One region of the Peribacillus sp. YIM B13481 genome, then DNA from elsewhere that is predicted to be linked to it. Evidence: riboswitches for the same ligand, from Rfam matches in the RefSeq annotation. Region 1 holds a riboswitch; each other region holds the start of a gene.
The links. A riboswitch is a leader RNA that binds a small molecule or an ion and turns the genes downstream of it on or off. The one in region 1 is predicted to bind thiamine pyrophosphate.
Positions count from the first base shown of each region.

Region 2: it holds a riboswitch for thiamine pyrophosphate, as region 1 does, so the genes downstream of both, tenA (thiaminase II) here and tenA (thiaminase II) in region 1, are expected to answer to the same signal.
Region 3: it holds a riboswitch for thiamine pyrophosphate, as region 1 does, so the genes downstream of both, ACFX4X_RS02600 (ABC transporter substrate-binding protein) here and tenA (thiaminase II) in region 1, are expected to answer to the same signal.
Region 4: it holds a riboswitch for thiamine pyrophosphate, as region 1 does, so the genes downstream of both, thiC (phosphomethylpyrimidine synthase ThiC) here and tenA (thiaminase II) in region 1, are expected to answer to the same signal.

Region 1 covers NZ_JBHZPE010000019.1:54,384-58,670, forward strand. The annotation lists gene thiD (bifunctional hydroxymethylpyrimidine kinase/phosphomethylpyrimidine kinase) at 1-402, opposite strand, end outside; gene thiW (energy coupling factor transporter S component ThiW) at 371-892, opposite strand; gene tenA (thiaminase II) at 908-1,597, opposite strand; TPP riboswitch at 1,692-1,796, opposite strand; SAM riboswitch class I at 1,956-2,060, shown strand; gene ACFX4X_RS13035 (Fur-regulated basic protein FbpA) at 2,237-2,425, shown strand; gene ACFX4X_RS13040 (aspartyl-phosphate phosphatase Spo0E family protein) at 2,677-2,871, shown strand; gene ACFX4X_RS13045 (GNAT family N-acetyltransferase) at 2,941-3,447, opposite strand; gene ACFX4X_RS13050 (DUF459 domain-containing protein) at 3,671-4,287, shown strand, end outside.
Region 2 covers NZ_JBHZPE010000026.1:13,458-17,744, forward strand. The annotation lists gene ACFX4X_RS15295 (ABC transporter ATP-binding protein) at 1-671, opposite strand, end outside; gene ACFX4X_RS15300 (ECF transporter S component) at 684-1,268, opposite strand; gene tenA (thiaminase II) at 1,282-1,965, opposite strand; TPP riboswitch at 2,102-2,229, opposite strand; gene ACFX4X_RS15310 (NADH:flavin oxidoreductase) at 2,867-3,907, opposite strand; gene ACFX4X_RS15315 (SDR family NAD(P)-dependent oxidoreductase) at 4,065-4,287, opposite strand, start outside.
Region 3 covers NZ_JBHZPE010000002.1:227,536-231,822, forward strand. The annotation lists gene ACFX4X_RS02590 (ABC transporter permease) at 1-420, opposite strand, end outside; gene ACFX4X_RS02595 (thiamine-binding protein) at 417-701, opposite strand; gene ACFX4X_RS02600 (ABC transporter substrate-binding protein) at 713-1,717, opposite strand; TPP riboswitch at 1,852-1,961, opposite strand; gene ACFX4X_RS02605 (protein-glutamine gamma-glutamyltransferase) at 2,230-3,057, shown strand; gene rarD (EamA family transporter RarD) at 3,148-4,077, opposite strand; gene ACFX4X_RS02615 (amidohydrolase) at 4,152-4,287, opposite strand, start outside.
Region 4 covers NZ_JBHZPE010000022.1:51,706-55,992, reverse strand. The annotation lists gene ACFX4X_RS14105 (PdaC/SigV domain-containing protein) at 1-564, opposite strand, end outside; gene ACFX4X_RS14100 (histidine phosphatase family protein) at 667-1,200, shown strand; gene ACFX4X_RS14095 (HAD family hydrolase) at 1,376-2,164, shown strand; TPP riboswitch at 2,280-2,394, shown strand; gene thiC (phosphomethylpyrimidine synthase ThiC) at 2,530-4,287, shown strand, end outside.

The DNA of each region.
Region 1 (4,287 bases):
TACAAGTGTTGCAAGCGGAAGCAATTCCATTTTTAAGGCAGTGACAGCTTTTTCGTCTAGCAAATGGTGGCCGCTTTTTGAAATCATGACTGGGTCAAGGATAACGATGGAAGGTAAGTAGGTTTTAATGGACGCAGCGACTGTTTTCACTATTTCTTTTGATCCAAGCATTCCTATTTTTACTGCATCGACATGAATATCCTCAAAGATGGCAGCAATTTGATCCGAGATGATAGCTGTTTCGATGGCCTGAACTGAACGCACTTCCATTGTGTTTTGTGCAGTAACAGCTGTAATGGCAGACATTCCAAAGACACCATGTGCAGAAAATGTTTTTAAATCTGCTTGTATTCCAGCACCGCCCCCTGAATCAGAGCCTGCGATGGTTAATGCTGTTTTCATAAAAAATCCCCTTCATATAATTATTTTTTAGAAGTATTTTAAGTAATATGAAAGCTAAAAGCGCACCTGCGAATGAACTAAGCATAAAAGCTGGTAAAAAACCAAAAAGAGCAGCTTTTTCCCCCAATAGGAGGAGTGCAAGTGGATAACAGGATAGGGATCCGAGAATGCCGGTCCCAATCACTTCCCCTAGACAGGCGAATTTCAAGCTTTGTGTTTTTCGATAAAGGACGGCAGCCAATAGTGCACCTATCATGCTGCCAGGAAAGGCGAAAATTGAACCGGTACCAGACATGTTTCTAATGATGGAAACTAATAAAGCTTGTGTTACCGAATAGGCAGGCCCCAATAAAACGGCTGTCAGGACATTTGCCAGATGCTGTATAGGGAAGATTTTAGCAAATCCGACAGGGATGAAAATAATTGAACTGGTCAGAGTCGTTATACCCGTGATCATGGCAGTCAACGTCATTTTCTTGATTGGATTCATCATCATGGCCAATACCTACAGTGGCCAATCTTGTTCATTTTGAACCATATCCCAGAATAAATATTCATATCGGGAAGTCACCAAAAAGTGCTTTTCTAATCTCAGAAGTTCCTTTTCAGGCATGCCTCTTGTTAATTCTTCCAATAAAGCAATCAGCCACTTGTGTGCCTCACCGAATTCAGGAGATGAATAGGACCTTATCCAATCTGCGTAGCGGTTGTTTTCCAATGCTTCACCATTTTGTTTTTTTAATATCAAACCAATTTCATAATAATCCCAAGCACATGGTAGGAGACAAGCGATGAGGTCTGCCAAAGTCCCATGCTGAGCTGCATTTAGCATGTAACCCGTATAGGCTAAAGTGGTAGGCGTAGGTTCTGTTTCTTCCAATTCCTTGGTACTGATTCCGAATTCCGAAGCATATTGCCGATGGATATCCATTTCCACTTGAAGAGTTTCGTTTAAAATACTGGAAAATCTTGCCATGGTTTCGATATTATGAGCTTTGATGACACCTAGAGCAAAAAGCTTGGAATATTCCATGAGATAGATATAGTCCTGCTTCAAATAATAAGAAAATTTTTTTTCAGGTAGCGTGCCGTTTCCAATTGCCTGGACAAAGGGATGTGAATGGTTCCTTTTCCAAATTTCTTTTGCCCGTCCATGAAGTCTTTCACTGAAGGTTTCTAATTTAGTATTCTCCATTGTTCATCCTCCTTTAGAATAGATCCCCTATTTACATCCATAAAAAAAACCGCTCCTGAATACGGAACGGGGTAGATGGATAAAGTCTGCAAATGGACGATATCATCCACTTCCCTCCGCCGGTATGAGCCGGTTCAGGTTCAAAGGGTCCGGAACTAATTCCATCTCAGTCTAAAAAAAGACTCCCCTAGTGGTGTGAATTGTATGTAATTACTGACATCATATCAGAAAGACAAGAAAATGCAACCCACATTTGAAAGGGGAAACCCATTTATGGCAAGTGGAAAAGGAAGAACCAGGTAATTGACTTTTGATGTTTATTGGGATAAAATCATTTCTACATCATTTATATATTGAATTCTTATCCAGAGAGGTGGAGGGACTTGGCCCAAAGAAACCTCGGCAGCAGACCCATTTTGGGAACTGTGCTAAATCCAACAAGCATTTGCTTGGAAGATAAGAAGAGCCGTACGGACACTGTAAGCCTCTTCTTGAATTAGAAGAGGCTTTTATTTTTGCGGAATAACGTTTAGTGGCATACTAGAAAAGGTATATATAATTTGGTGAAATCAAACCGGTTAATACAGTTTAGCTCAACTAGAAGCGGGCTCTATGATGACTAGGAAAGGAGCCATTTACATGGCAGAATTATTTAAGAGGATTGAACAGAGGAAGGCAATGCTTATTGAAGAGTTATTGGCCAATGGAGTATACAAAACCTCTGATGAAAGGCACCTTTATGATGCCCCGTTAAAAGTACTTGAAAATGAATATAAGATTGTAATAAATAGACCTAATAACCAGTCTCCTTCGGAATGGATGACATAGTAATCGATAGGCTATAATCTTGGGATAAGGGATATGATGTAAGCATTCGCAGTCTATACTTGTGGATGCTTTTTTTATTTATGTTTATATAGGGGATGACACAATATATACATATTTAGAAAATGAAATAGGCTTTTTGTCACATTTAAACTGTAAAATTACACATTTGATTTCAAATAAATAGTTGATTTTAACTATAATTTTCATTATGATGAAGGTGTAAAAAAATTGAATAAATGGGAGGTGGCTTGATGCTTTGCCAGAAGGTAACTGTTGAAAAAGTAGAAGAGAAGAGACAAGAAATGATCAAATTGGCGGCAATTTATGGTTTAACAAGTCTTCTAACTGTTCAAGCAAGCCAAGAATTGGATACGCTGTTGAATGCTTTAACAAATAAAAGAGATTCTGAATATTTTTCCCTTAAGAAAGGATATAGGTATTTCTAAATTCTCCATTTCGGCCTCGCTTAATCCGAAAAAGGCTACTGCTCAAGGCAATAGCTTTAAATGAATATTTTAATTATCGACACGTTTCCCAAGTATAATCAAATCTCTTTCAATGCCATCGAGCTCTGCAACTCGAGGAAAATTTGCCCATTTTTCAAACCCGAATTTTGAAAAAAGCTTCAGGCTAGGTATATTGTGGGCAAAAATGAAACCTAATAAAGTTTTCACCCCTAATTTAGGGCTCACTTCAATTGCCTTTTGAATCGAAATTTGTCCGATTCCTTTTCCCCGGAAATAATCATCGATATAAATGCTGATTTCGGCCGTAGAATCATAAGCTGGCCGGCCATAGAAAGATTGAAAGCTCATCCATCCGGCAGTTTGCCCTTCTATAGTAATGATATATAGCGGTCGACTTTCTGAATGATGTTCCTCAAACCATTTAACCCTCGATTGTACGGATACAGGTTCCGTATCTGCCGTGACCATTCTTGAAGCAATTGTCGAATTATATATTTCAACGATTCTGGGTAAATCCGAAAGTGCTGCCTCCCTAAACTCTATGTGCTCTGCCATCATTTAAACTCCTATCTATCATTTATATTCAATCTCCAGAATAAAGGGTATCATCCCGCTTACATAAAGGCCGGTGAATGAAGCCCAATCCATTGAAAGTTTTATATTATCATACACTCTTTACTATTTATCTGACAATTCATTTTTGTATGTTAAAACTACAGATTTTTGGGTATTTAAAATGATGAAATACTTCATAGTAAATAGACAAAAGGAGAAACCAATGAAAAAAGTAGCAGGTTTGTTAATTATTGTACTAGTTATTTGTTTTGCTGCATATAAATTTCAGGCCTCGGAGTCGAAAGATGTGCAAAGGGTAATGGCTTTTGGAGATTCGTTAACCTTTGGAAAAGGGGATAAGGACGGGGAGGGATATGTAGAAGGTCTGGAGGATGAATTGAATAATCCGGAATCGGAACAAAAAGTGAGTTTTTGGAATTACGGTATAAAAGGTCAGGAAACGGATGGGGTCATGAATCAGCTTGATGATTACCGCATTAAATCGAAACTTGATAAAGCCGATACTTTCATCGTTTATATTGGAACCAATGACTTGATCAATAGTAACGGCGGTGACTTGAAGAAAATAAGTGATCGAAAAATCGATGAGGGTAAACGGGAGTATATCAACCATCTTGATAAGATTACTTCGACACTGATAAAGGCAAACGATAAAGCGGATATACTTGTAGTGGGACTGTATAATCCGATTAAAGATAATCAAAAACTTGAAAAGCACATCCAAGATTATAACCAATCAATAATGGGAATAGCGAAAAAGGATAAAAGGATGGTATTCATTCCTACAAATGATCTTTTTGAGAATAAAAAGAAAACCGA
Region 2 (4,287 bases), on a different contig from region 1:
TTTTTATATAGTGAAAGAATGGTATCTCTTGGACCATCAGCCATGATTTCACCTTCACCGTTAAAAAGCACGATTCGTTCGATGAATTCTAAAACATGGTCGATTTTATGCTCGACGATAATTACCGTTTTGTCTCGACCGACTTCCTTCAACAAACCCCAGATTTCTTTAGTTCCTTCCGGATCAAGCATGGCGGTTGGTTCATCTAAAAATATCACTTCCGGTTCAAGGGCCAATACTGAAGCGATTGCCAGACGCTGTTTCATCCCGCCTGATAATGTTTCTATACTTGTATGGCCTAGGTTCAATCCTACTTTACGAATATGATTTTGGATTTTCTCATTCATTTCTTCTTTAGGGACGGAAAGGTTCTCAAGGACGAAGGCAATTTCCTCATCAGCAAATGGCATGCAAAACTGACTATCAGGGTCTTGAAAAACATATCCCCATGAAGAAGCGCATTTCAATTTCTCCGCTTTCATCGGGACTTCGATGGAATTCGGAATCAATCCGCTTAACACTTGCAAAAGAGTCGACTTACCACATCCTGATGGTCCCAACAATAGAACTTTTTCACCTTTATCAATCGAGACTGATAGGTCCTTGAAAATCAAAGACCCATCACCTGGAAATTTCATTCTTAACTTCTCAACAGAAACGATTGGTTTCATGGCCATCAACCTCTACTTTTGGTCCAGTTCTGCATAATCTTTACTTGAAACGGGACGAACTAGATTAGTTACTCCTGTTGCTTCCAGGACTTTAACTAGATAAAAAGCAGTTACACCTGCAAAGAATATGGAACCCACAAACCTCGCTATCATGAATAACGATAAATTCCAAAGAGTGAGAGCACCTATTTCCCCGTAGGCAAAATCCATTAATACTGATGCAAGGCAGGAAGCTATCGCAGCTAAAACGGCCACCGGCATATTGAATTTTTTATATTTGAACGCCATGAATACCAGTTCAGCGAACAAACCTTGGACCACCCCATATAAGAGTACGGACAGCCCCCATGGTGAACCTAGAAAGAATTCACCTGAAGCTGCAGCTATCTCTGCCAGAAGTGCCACACCCGGTTTCCGTAAAATCAAAAAGGCGACGGGGCCAGCTATAAACCACATTCCATAAATAAGTTGATCTAGATGTAATCCTAATGGTTTAACGGAATAATAAATCGAACCCCAAAGGATATAAACGATTCCAAATGCTACGGCAATCACGATCGTGACTAATATATCCGTTAATTTCAATCCTTTTTTCATATTTCAATCTCCTTTATACTTCTAGTGTTTCCTTATGCACAGGCCATGTCTCTAAACGATAAGCCATTTCCCAAAATGAGTACTCATATTGGCTGCTAAGGATAAAATGCTCCTTCATTCTTTCCTTATCTTCATCTGTTACCTTTTCAGCAATCTCATCAAGCCTCGCAATTTGTTCTTCTACCAAAGAGCGGAACCACTCTCCGCCGTAAGCCGCTATCCATTCTTGATAAATCGGCTCTTCCGGTTTACACTCTTGCAGCTTTTCACCTATTTCATAATACAGCCAATAACATGGCAAGATAGCCGCAATAACGTCACCTAAATGTCCAGAATATGCCGCACGATACATATGGGAAGTGTAAGCATAGGCAGTCGGGGCAGGTTTGAAATTTTCCCGTTCTTCTTTGGTGATGCCTAATCTCTCAGAAAAATTTTCATGAAGCTTCAACTCCGCTTCATATGTTCCCTGTGCGTGGCCGGCAAGCCTGCTTGTTGTATGTAAATCTGTAGCCTTGACTGCTCCTAAAGCTTGAACTCTAGCAAAATGAGATAAATAATAGGCATCCTGCTTGACATAAAAACGAAAACACTCTATTGGCAATGTGCCATCTCCTATTCCTGCAACAAACGGGTGATTAAAGCTAGCTTCCCAAATATGATCAACTTCCTGGCGGATTTCCTCTGAAAACTTCATGTCCATTACCTCCAAATTCTATTTTTTTATGAATGATACGGATAAAAGCCTTTTATAACCCCTTTTTTTTGCAAATAAAAAACCACTTTCTTTAACGTAAAGAAAGTGGTTGTACTTGAAAAAATACAGAAACGTATTGTCCCAGACCCCACTTCCCTACGCTGGTATAAACCAGATCAGGTTCTAAGGGTCTTAAAGTCATACTTTAATCTCAGCTTCTCAGGTAAAATCAGTTTTACCTATAAAGCACCCCTAGTGGTACAAATTGTATATATATTTCATTTGCCTTTATATTAACACGATAAATCCAATTGTCAAACGTATTAGAAAAGTTTTCAATCAAAGATGTTCATTATTAATCTTTTGGATTACTAGTCTTTCAATCTTCTAATACGTTAAGGATGAAGAAAAGAGGATGCCGCAGCCCCCCCATTCTCTATGGAATAATAAGATACTCTTATCCTCTTTTTTTAAGGCTGTTTTCACATACTTTGTTGCTATTTACCAGGTAGTGAGTTGTGGTTGATTTCCCCTCCAGATGCTCGCTTTCCGCGGGGCGGGCGGTGAGCCTCCTCGGCGTAAACGCCTGTGGGGTCTCACGTGTCCTGCTGCTCCCGCAGGAGTCTCGCACTTCTGCTCCAATCAACCTTAAATAGTTTCGTTTTAAAAACAACAATCTTTACGAAAAGAGCCTTTTTTAAAGACAGACATAACAAAATATTAAACATCAAAGTATTGGATAGATTGGATCTACTTAATTTGAATTCATAGTTTTTCGTCTACAATCCCTACAACTTTATCGCTGTCATGAATCTCCATATGCTTCGCTGTGCGGCAATCGTACAGCACTTTTATCCATAAACTCCAGAATGTATCTTGTGTTAACTAATCAAACGGAGGCTTAATGAAGTGTTCTCACTGACTCAGATGTAAAGGGAACCAATTCTGCTGTTCGGCCGTCACGAATCTTGTTTACCCAAGCAGGATCAACCATTAATGCCCGACCCACGGCTACCAGATCAAATTCTTCACGTTCAAGCCTTTCGATTAACCCGTCGATCTTGGTATTTTTGGCACTCTTTCCTTCCGTAAAGTGACTCGTAAAATCGTTATCCAGACCGACTGATCCAACCGTAATCGTCGGTTTACCCGTCAGCTTTTTTGTCCATCCGGCGAGATTCAGATTGGAGCCTTCGAACTCAGGCTCCCAGAAACGGCGGGTCGAGCAGTGGAAAATATCGACGCCCGCATCGGAAAGTGGCGTCAGGAACCGTTCCAGCAGCACCGGCGTTGCTGCCAGTTTCGCTGTAAAATCCGTCTGCTTCCATTGCGAGAACCGCAGCACAATCGGGAATTCCGGTCCGACGGCACGGCGGCAAGCTTCGATGACTTCGACCGCGAAGCGGGTGCGGGCAACCATGTCGCCGCCATAGCTGTCGGTACGCGGGTTCGTTTTCTCCCAGAAGAATTGGTCGATCAAATATCCATGCGCACCGTGAAGCTCAATGCCGTCGAACCCAAGCCGCTTGGCTTCGAATGCTGCCTGCGCAAAGGCTTGAACGATTGCGGCGATATCCAATTCCGAATAATCGCCAACATGGCCTCGCGCACCCATATGCCAAATCTGCGGAATAATCCGTCCGCCTACTTCGTGTACAGCAGCCACGACGTTTGCCCAACCGTTTAATGCAGCTTCGCCATAGAAATGCGGTACATTGGCTTGATTGGACGAATCCGAATGATTAATCACCGTACCTTCTGTCACGATAAGTCCAACGCCATTTTCAGCCCTGCGGCGATAATAGGCGGCCACATCAGGACCAGGCACTCCTTCAGGAGAAAATTGTCTCGTCATCGGTGCCATCACTATACGATTTGCCAGGGTCGTATTTCCGAATGCGAATGGTTTAAACAAGTTTTGAATAGATTGAGAATAATTCATAATTGACCTCCAAATAATTGAAATAGTGTTGTAGAATATATCCGCAACAGATTAGTAATTGCGTTCTTTGCTGAGAGCATCGTTCGGATAAGTTGGGAGCCCTTGGCTGGGTTGTCAGGCCGTAATCAACAGCCAATCCTGGCCGCCCTCCATAAGGTCAATCCCCCGTTCTGTCCTGCATGGATCTGACCATACGGGTCACCATCTTGCGCGGCATTAATCGCGGAATGAACGCCACGAACCGGTTGCGAGCCCCTGGCATTATGAGTGTCTTCCCGCGAAAGAAGCCTCGGTACCCTTCCTCAGCCACCTGCCCGGCCTCCATGATGGCCCCACTCTGGAACAGCTTCGAGGCGCCCATACCCGAACGATCGACGAAT
Region 3 (4,287 bases), on a different contig from region 1:
CAATGAAGCAACCGCAACCGGAAAAAAACATACGAGTGAAATCACAATTAACTTAGGCAGCATGCCAAAGCCAAACCAGATCACTAAAAGCGGTGCCAAAACTATGATTGGTATATTTTGCGAGAGTATGAGCAGAGGATAAACCGCGTCCTTCACACCTGGAAATAGGTGTAAGATTGCAGCAATCAATAAACCGATACAGCTTCCAATAAGAAAACCCGATAACGCAAGCTCAGTTGTTGATATAAGGTGTCCAAAAAGATTACGGGACGACTCAATTCCTTCAATGAAAATGGCTGATGGAGCGGGAAGCAGCCATTTTTCAACCTTTAATAAGACTGTCATTGACTCCCATACTATCAGCAAACATAATAAAAGAAAGAAGGGAGCCCCCTTCTTCCAAATTCCCCTTTTGATCATGCCCGATATTTCTCCGTTAACGTATCCATCGTAATCCCGCTTGGCTGATATAGTATCTTCACTTGGGAAATGACATTCGGCGAGCCTAATTCAATCATTCTTACATTCATTTTTTCTATCACGGCAAAAAGCTCGGATAGCTCACCCTCCATTGTTGTTTCTAGCGGGTGAACCTCATACTTGACACCTGATTCATCAATGATCTTGATTGCTTCATCGACCATGGGGATGACATTTTCCCCTTTAGGAATGATTTGTATACTAATTAATGAATTGGCCATTGTATTTCCTCCTATTTTGGTAAAAATTCATTGGTAAATGCCTTTTCAGGATTGAAATCACCTTCAAGAAGCTTATTTTCCTTCATCCAATCACTATAATTCTTCCAGATTTCAAGCTTTTGTTCACCCCAACGCGGAGCATCATCCTGATACTTATCTGCAAGCCACTCCTGGCTTTTCTTCACTAGTTTTGGATCTAGATCAGGTGCAGACTTAATTAATATGTCCGCTGCATCATCAGGATTCTTAATTGCAAACTGGTACCCTTTCGAAGCTGCATGAACGAATGCTTTAACAGTCTCAGGATCCTCTTTTATCATCTTTTCATTTGTTGTCAAAACAGGCGTATAGTAATCCAGCTTATCAGAGTATTCGGTTAAGTAAACCATATTAAGCTTTTCATTCCGCAACTCAGCCTCGATACCTGTCCACCCATAATAAATCCAGGCGAAATCTATATCCCTTTTAACCGAAGTGAAAAAATCTGTGTCCCCTGTATTCACTATATCCACTTTATTTACATCGGCATTTTCTTTTTTCATAAGTGAATCAATAATGGCCTTTTCAACTGGAGACCCCCAGCCACCATACGTTTTCCCTTCAAAATCCTTGGGAGTTTTAATGTTTTTTGCCGCAGGTGAAGCGAATCCAGAGGTATTATGCTGGATGACAGCAGCTAGCGAAACAATCGGAACGCCTTGCACGCGGGCCTGCGTAATGCCCTCCTGGTAGCTCACGCCAAATTCAGATTTCCCTGAAGCCACAAGTTTATCAGCTCCAGCTTCGCCTGGCATGATAATTTCCACATCCAGACCTTGTTCTTTGAAATACCCTTTTTCCTTGGCTACATACAATCCTGTATGGTTTGTATTCGGTGTCCAATCAAGCACGACCGATACCTTTTTTAATTCTTTATTGCCTTCTTTTTTAGATGATTCTTCTTTTTCATTAGTTCCGCCTGCCCCACATCCAGCCAAAAGGAACAACGAAGTTAACAGTGGTAAGAATTTATTCAAACTATTATCCTCCTACACATCATATAAGATCCATATGCCGAAACCATAATGAGGCGCCAGGGTCCATTCCAATACCGGTAAAAAAACAAAAAACGCCCGAAGATGAATTCGGACGCTTAACATACAAAACAGAAAGTCAGTAATAATATGTTCCCTCCGCTGGCATCATCCAGATCAGGTTCAAAGAGTCAGCATCTAAAGGACGCAATCTCAGCCAGCAGTACTGGCCCCCCTACATTTCTCGCACATATGAACTTTTCTCTCCCATTATATCAATTCATGGGGAAAAAGGAATACTAATTTGCTTCTTCTCATTAATTGGAAAGGTTTCCCTTGCGTTAAAGGATATCTAGCAAAACATCATGCCATTCCAATCATTCTCGTTTACGTGCCTGACACGTTCAAAGAGTCATTTCCTTGCAGGTATTCATATAATGAGCATAACCTGTGGACATTTTTTGTGTACTGGTTTTATAAGCCCTTAATTTCAAAAGCAAAAGGTGGATATGATCATGATAAAGATTAATCACAAATTATTAGATGTCAGTCACATCCAACCAGGTATAGCATCTGCTAAATCGCTTGAAATTCTCCAATTGCTAGCGGAAGATTCTAACATTTTTGAATATCGGAGCTTTGGATACCTTAATTTCGATATACAACTGAGGCACCGAGTCATCGAGGCAGCTTTTGCGTTGGATAAAAGTGATGCAGAATTTTCCACACTTGAGGAATCGGCATCCAATAAACAATATTGGCGCCTTTCAAAGGATGGCACTTTTACCCTTCAGCCAGGGATTGCCCCTCATGTTGCACTCCTGGACATTTTCTTGAATGGAACGCTTTACGCTTTCGAATGCGGTACAGCGATAGTCGTCACTTTTTTAAAGGCCATTTTGGATTTAATCGGCCCTAGGAATTTCGACTATCTTTTTTCAAGCCTATTTCTATATGACTGGCGCCCTCCGAAGAATATGGCTCTTCATGTTCATCAAGGAACGGATTATTTACCAGGGGATTGCCTTTACTTCAAAAACCCTGATCACGATGAGGAAACACCTGAATGGCAAGGTGAGAATGCAATATTATTAGGAGAAGACCTCTTTTATGGCCACAGGATCGGGATTACCAATGCACAGGGTATCATCGATGAACTAAATAGCAATAGAAAGCCGAATGCCGCCATCTCAGCATTCCTGACAAAGCATATCATTAGCCTGGATAGTTCCTACTATAGACAATTCCAACCAACTATCTCCCGTGCAAAGCCCGTTCACGGTCTTGTCAGCCTATCTGATTTGATTGTTTCTGAAATAGGTCCGAGGATTTATCTTTCATGACTCAAGCAATTCTCCTGCCGTAAAACCGGTTTCTTTAAATATAGGCAAAAAAAATGCTTGGGGATGGAACCACCAAGCATTTTTTCTTATTCACGCACCGATGTTCCCTTTGCCTTTAAACCTGCGTGCACTTGCCTGACCCCATTTCGTAATGGATAGTGTATAAACAGCCAAGGCTGACCATATGAACAAAAAGGCTAAAAGATGCGCTTTTGTAAAACTTTCGTGATAGACGAATACCCCGATCAGTAAGGATAAGGTCGGAGCGATATACTGAAAAATCCCAAGCATCGATAACGGGATCTTCTCCGCCCCCTTTGCAAAATATAAAAGAGGCAAGGCCGTAACAATCCCACCGCCCACCAACAGCAAGCTTGTGCTTCCTGCTGTAAAGAATTGCATTTCTGATTGGTTCATCAAGTATATCAGGTAACCCAGGGCAAGAGGCGTTACCATCATCGTTTCGAGCGTCAGCCCGATCGCCGATTCGGCTTTGATCATTTTTTTTGCCAGGCCGTATAATCCAAAGGTCATGGCCAAAACAAGAGAGACCCACGGGATCGTACCGAAATGAATGCCTAGGATCAAGACCCCGATTCCTGCAAGCAGGAACGACATGATCTGTGCCCCGCTCAATTTTTCTTTTAAAACTATCACTCCCAATAGTACACTGACTAGCGGATTGATATAATATCCAAGGCTCGTGTCAAGGATCCGTCCTGAGTTAACGGCCCAGATGAACACTCCCCAATTAGCTGTAACGAGCAGTGAGGCCGTTAGTAACGCCGCAAAGAGTTTGGGATTTCCCAATATGTTTTTGACATAATCAAGAAACGCTTGTCGTTTTTTCATGAACATCAATAAAACCAGCATGAAGACGAAAGACCATAATACCCTCTGAGCCAAGATTTCTGTAGCTCCGACTCCCTGAAGGAACTTCCAGTAAATTGGCACGACTCCCCACATCATATAAGAAAGGGCTGCATAGATCGCCCCTTCTTTTTGTTCATCCACTTTCATAACCTGCCTTCTTTCCATTAATTCCTTTATCGAATTCTAACTATTTTGCGTATCCATTTCTTTTTTTGCAACTGTTATTTTTTATCATACATGATTCTGTCATCTATGACCGTCATGACCGCCTCAACTTTCAGGAGATCATCCGGCACAACAGCAAAGACATCCAGATTAAACACGGTAAAATCTGCATCGTACCCTTTGATGATCTGA
Region 4 (4,287 bases), on a different contig from region 1:
GCTTAGCTTTTCATCCTGGTTGAATTTCACTTTATACGAAATACTGTAACTATACTGGCAAGTGTATGGGGATTCTTTGCACCATTCCTCATTTTTATCTTTTTCCCTATCCTTTTTTGCTTGCAGATAAAAGGAATAGGCATCCTTGGCATGCTTAGTTAACACCTGATTAATTTTATCCTGAGCTGCTTTATTTTTTAGTCCTGATACTTGCGGATACGACAAGTCACTAATATTTTTATACTTTTTCTTGGTTATCTTCACATTGCTAAATTTTAAATATTTAGTAGATACATAGGCTTTTTTTCCATTGTACCGAATTTCCGACCAGCCGGATTTTGTTTTCGAATAAACGGTTACGGCTTTCCCTTTCTCCAACGATCCTACTTTTTTATAGCTGGTGCCGGGACCACTTCTAACAGATAAAGGGGAATTCTTCGTGTTTACCGTTGCGTTTTCTGTAGTGGCTGCGGAGACAAAGTCGATTTTTATCAGTAAAAAAGAGATGCATGTAAAAGTTAATGCGACAGCAAGGAAAATCTTAGTGAAATTCTTGGATAGCATTCAATTACCACCTTTGTATAATTTTTACATTACCTATTATATAAGTTGGTGGATCAAATAGAAAGTTAATTTTATAATTCAAAAGCTAAAGAGGAGAAAGAAATGAAAATTGGTTTAGTACGGCATTTTAAGGTGGCACATGAATTCCCTACTGGGAAATCTGTGACGGCGGATGATATGAAGCAATGGTTTGTGGACTATGATGCAGCGGATATTATTTATGGAACGACTTTACTTGGCGTGGAGGAATGGCAGGAATGTTATTGCAGTGATATGTCGAGAGCTGTCAAGACAGCGGAACATATTTATCCAGGTACGGTTCATCGGATGGAGGAGCTGCGGGAAATACCTTCTCCCCCTCTCAAAGGGAAGGTGAAGCTGCCGTTCATCCTTTGGGCCATCTGGATTCGCTGCTGCTCGCTGTTCAACAAGGAGACAAGGGCGGAAATTAAGATCGCCGAACGAAGGATCAATAAAGTATTGGATGAAGTTTTTGCAAAGGGGGAAAGGGATGTTCTGATCGTGAGTCATGCCGCCCTAATGGTTTATATGAGGAAAGAGCTGATCCGACGGGGGTTCACCGGTCCAAAATTCAAGATTGCCGGTAATGGAAAGCTGTATGTATTCGAAAGATGATAAGTCAAAAATATAGGGTTTCCCGCCATAGAAGGTAAGTCTGGTATATTGAACATTTTGCTTAAGAAAGATGCAGGCCTTTTCCGATTAGTTATTCTTTTTCCGTTGGTTGTGGTTTATTATTGTAATAGTGTAATTTTTACGAATTCAATAATAGGGAAAGAGGTTGGACAATTTGGTGAAGGCAGTTTTTTTTGATTTAGATGATACATTACTATGGGATCAGAAAAGTGTAAAAGAGGCTTTTGTGGCCACATGTGAAGTGGCTAAGGAGAAATATGATTTAAATGTCGACGAGTTTGAAGAAGCGGTTCGGAAGGAAGCGCGTGAGCTTTATTCTTCTTACGATACCTATGGATTTACACAAATGATCGGAATCAACCCATTTGAAGGACTGTGGGGAAATTTTCAGGATGATCATGATGAATTCCGGAAGATGGCCGTGATTGCACCAAATTATCGGAAAGAAGCATGGACGAGAGGCTTGAAGGCATTAGGGATCGATGACCCGGCATTTGGGCTCGAACTGGCAGAACGTTTCCCTGCAGAGAGACGTAAAAAGCCATTTATTTATGAAGAATCATTCCGTGTGTTAGATGAATTAAAAGGGAAGTACAAAATGCTATTGTTGACAAACGGTTCTCCTGAACTCCAAAATACTAAACTTGAAATTACACCTGAACTAGTTCCTTATTTCGATCAAATCGTCATTTCTGGAGCTTTTGGACGAGGTAAACCGGATGCCTCCATTTTTGAGCATGCTTTGGAGATCATGGAACTTGATAAGGATGAAGTATTGATGGTCGGCGATAATTTAATGACGGATATCCTTGGAGCATCACGGGTAGGTATAAAGTCGGTTTGGATAAATCGCCATGATAAGGAACGGAATGAAGTGCTTCCAACCTATGAAATCAAGCATTTAGAGGAGCTTTTCCCAATCCTTGAGAGCCTGGAAAATTAATTGGTGATCCTTCTCCAAGTAACGAATTTGGAGAGAGTGACCTAAAGTATTAGGACTTTCAAATTATATACAGAATGAAAAGGGTGATATATAGTTACCCTGTAATCAATTAAATTATTCAGACTAGGGGTGTCCAATAACAGTTGGGCTGAGAGAGAAGCGCTTATGCTTCTTAACCCTCAGGACCTGATCTGGTTCATACCAGCGTGGGGAAGTTAGAATCTACTAAACAATGACATTTCATTTGGTCATTTCTGTAGTCATACTAACGTTAGCCGGGTCTTAAATATGAGATCCGGTTTTTTCGTGCGAAATGGATTGGATTTTGTCCTTTTTAAATGAACTTAAAAAGGAGAAATGAAATCATGATGAGTAATTCAGTAAATGACATGAACGTTTCAATTATGTCCAGTTTTGCCGGGAGTAAAAAAGTGTATGTTGAGGGATCGAGACCTGATATTAAAGTACCTATGCGTGAAATTAAACTAAGTCCCACTACAGGTGCATTCGGCGAAGAGGAGAATCCGCCTTTGCGGGTTTATGACACAAGCGGTTCATATACGGATTCAGAATATCCCATTGATATTCATAAAGGCCTTGCCCCGATTAGACGCAATTGGGTCTTGGAACGTGAAGACGTTGAAGAGTATGAAGGACGTGAAATAAAACCCGAAGATAATGGGTATAAAAAAGTGGAGTCACAATCCAAAGCTGAAATTTTTCCGGGATTGAAAAGAAAGCCATTGCGCGCAATGAAAGGGAAAAACGTAACCCAGCTTCATTATGCCCGTAAAGGTATCATCACCCCAGAAATGGAGTTCATTTCAATCAGGGAAAATGTTGCCCCTGAGTTTGTAAGAGAAGAGGTAGCTAGCGGTAGGGCGATCATTCCGGCAAATATTAACCATCCTGAAAGTGAGCCAATGATCATCGGACGTAATTTTCATGTGAAAATAAATGCGAATATAGGAAACTCAGCTGTTAGTTCATCGATCGAAGATGAAGTGGAGAAAATGACTTGGGCTACACGTTGGGGAGCCGACAACATAATGGATTTATCCACCGGAAAGAATATTCACACGACCCGGGAATGGATTATCAGGAATTCACCAGTGCCAGTTGGGACGGTTCCAATATATCAAGCATTGGAAAAAGTGAATGGAGTCGCGGAAGATTTAAATTGGGAAGTTTTTCGGGATACATTAATCGAGCAGGCCGAGCAAGGTGTCGATTACTTCACCATACACGCTGGTGTGCTTTTGCGGTACATCCCTTTAACAGCAAAGCGAGTTACGGGAATTGTTTCACGAGGGGGGTCCATCATGGCACAATGGTGCTTGGCCCACCACCAAGAAAGCTTCCTCTATACTCACTTTGAAGAGATTTGTGAAATCATGAAGGCATATGATGTTTCTTTCTCATTAGGTGACGGCCTCCGTCCTGGATCCATTGCAGATGCAAACGATGAGGCGCAATTTGCTGAATTGGAAACACTGGGGGAACTGACGAAGATTGCTTGGAAGCACGATGTTCAAGTCATGGTGGAAGGACCCGGTCACGTACCGATGCATTTGATTAAAGAAAATATGGATAAGCAGCTGGAAGTCTGTCAAGAAGCTCCATTCTATACCTTAGGACCTTTAACAACGGATATAGCTCCTGGATACGATCATATTACTTCTGCGATTGGTGCTGCAATGATTGGATGGTTTGGAACTGCCATGTTATGTTATGTGACACCGAAAGAGCATTTGGGACTTCCGAATAAAGAGGATGTTCGAGTAGGGGTCATTACTTATAAAATTGCAGCCCACGCAGCTGACCTTGCAAAGGGCCATAAGGATGCACAAAAACGGGATGATGCCCTTTCGAAGGCTAGATTCGAATTTCGTTGGAGAGATCAGTTCAATCTTTCTCTCGACCCTGAAAGGGCGGTTGAATATCACGACGAAACTCTTCCGGCTGAAGGTGCCAAAACAGCCCATTTCTGTTCAATGTGCGGACCTAAATTCTGCAGTATGAGAATCTCCCAGGACATCCGTGATTTGGCAAAAGAAAAGGGCCTGGGTTTTGAGTCGGTAATCGATGAAGGGCTTAAAGAAAAAGCGAATGAATTTAGGAAA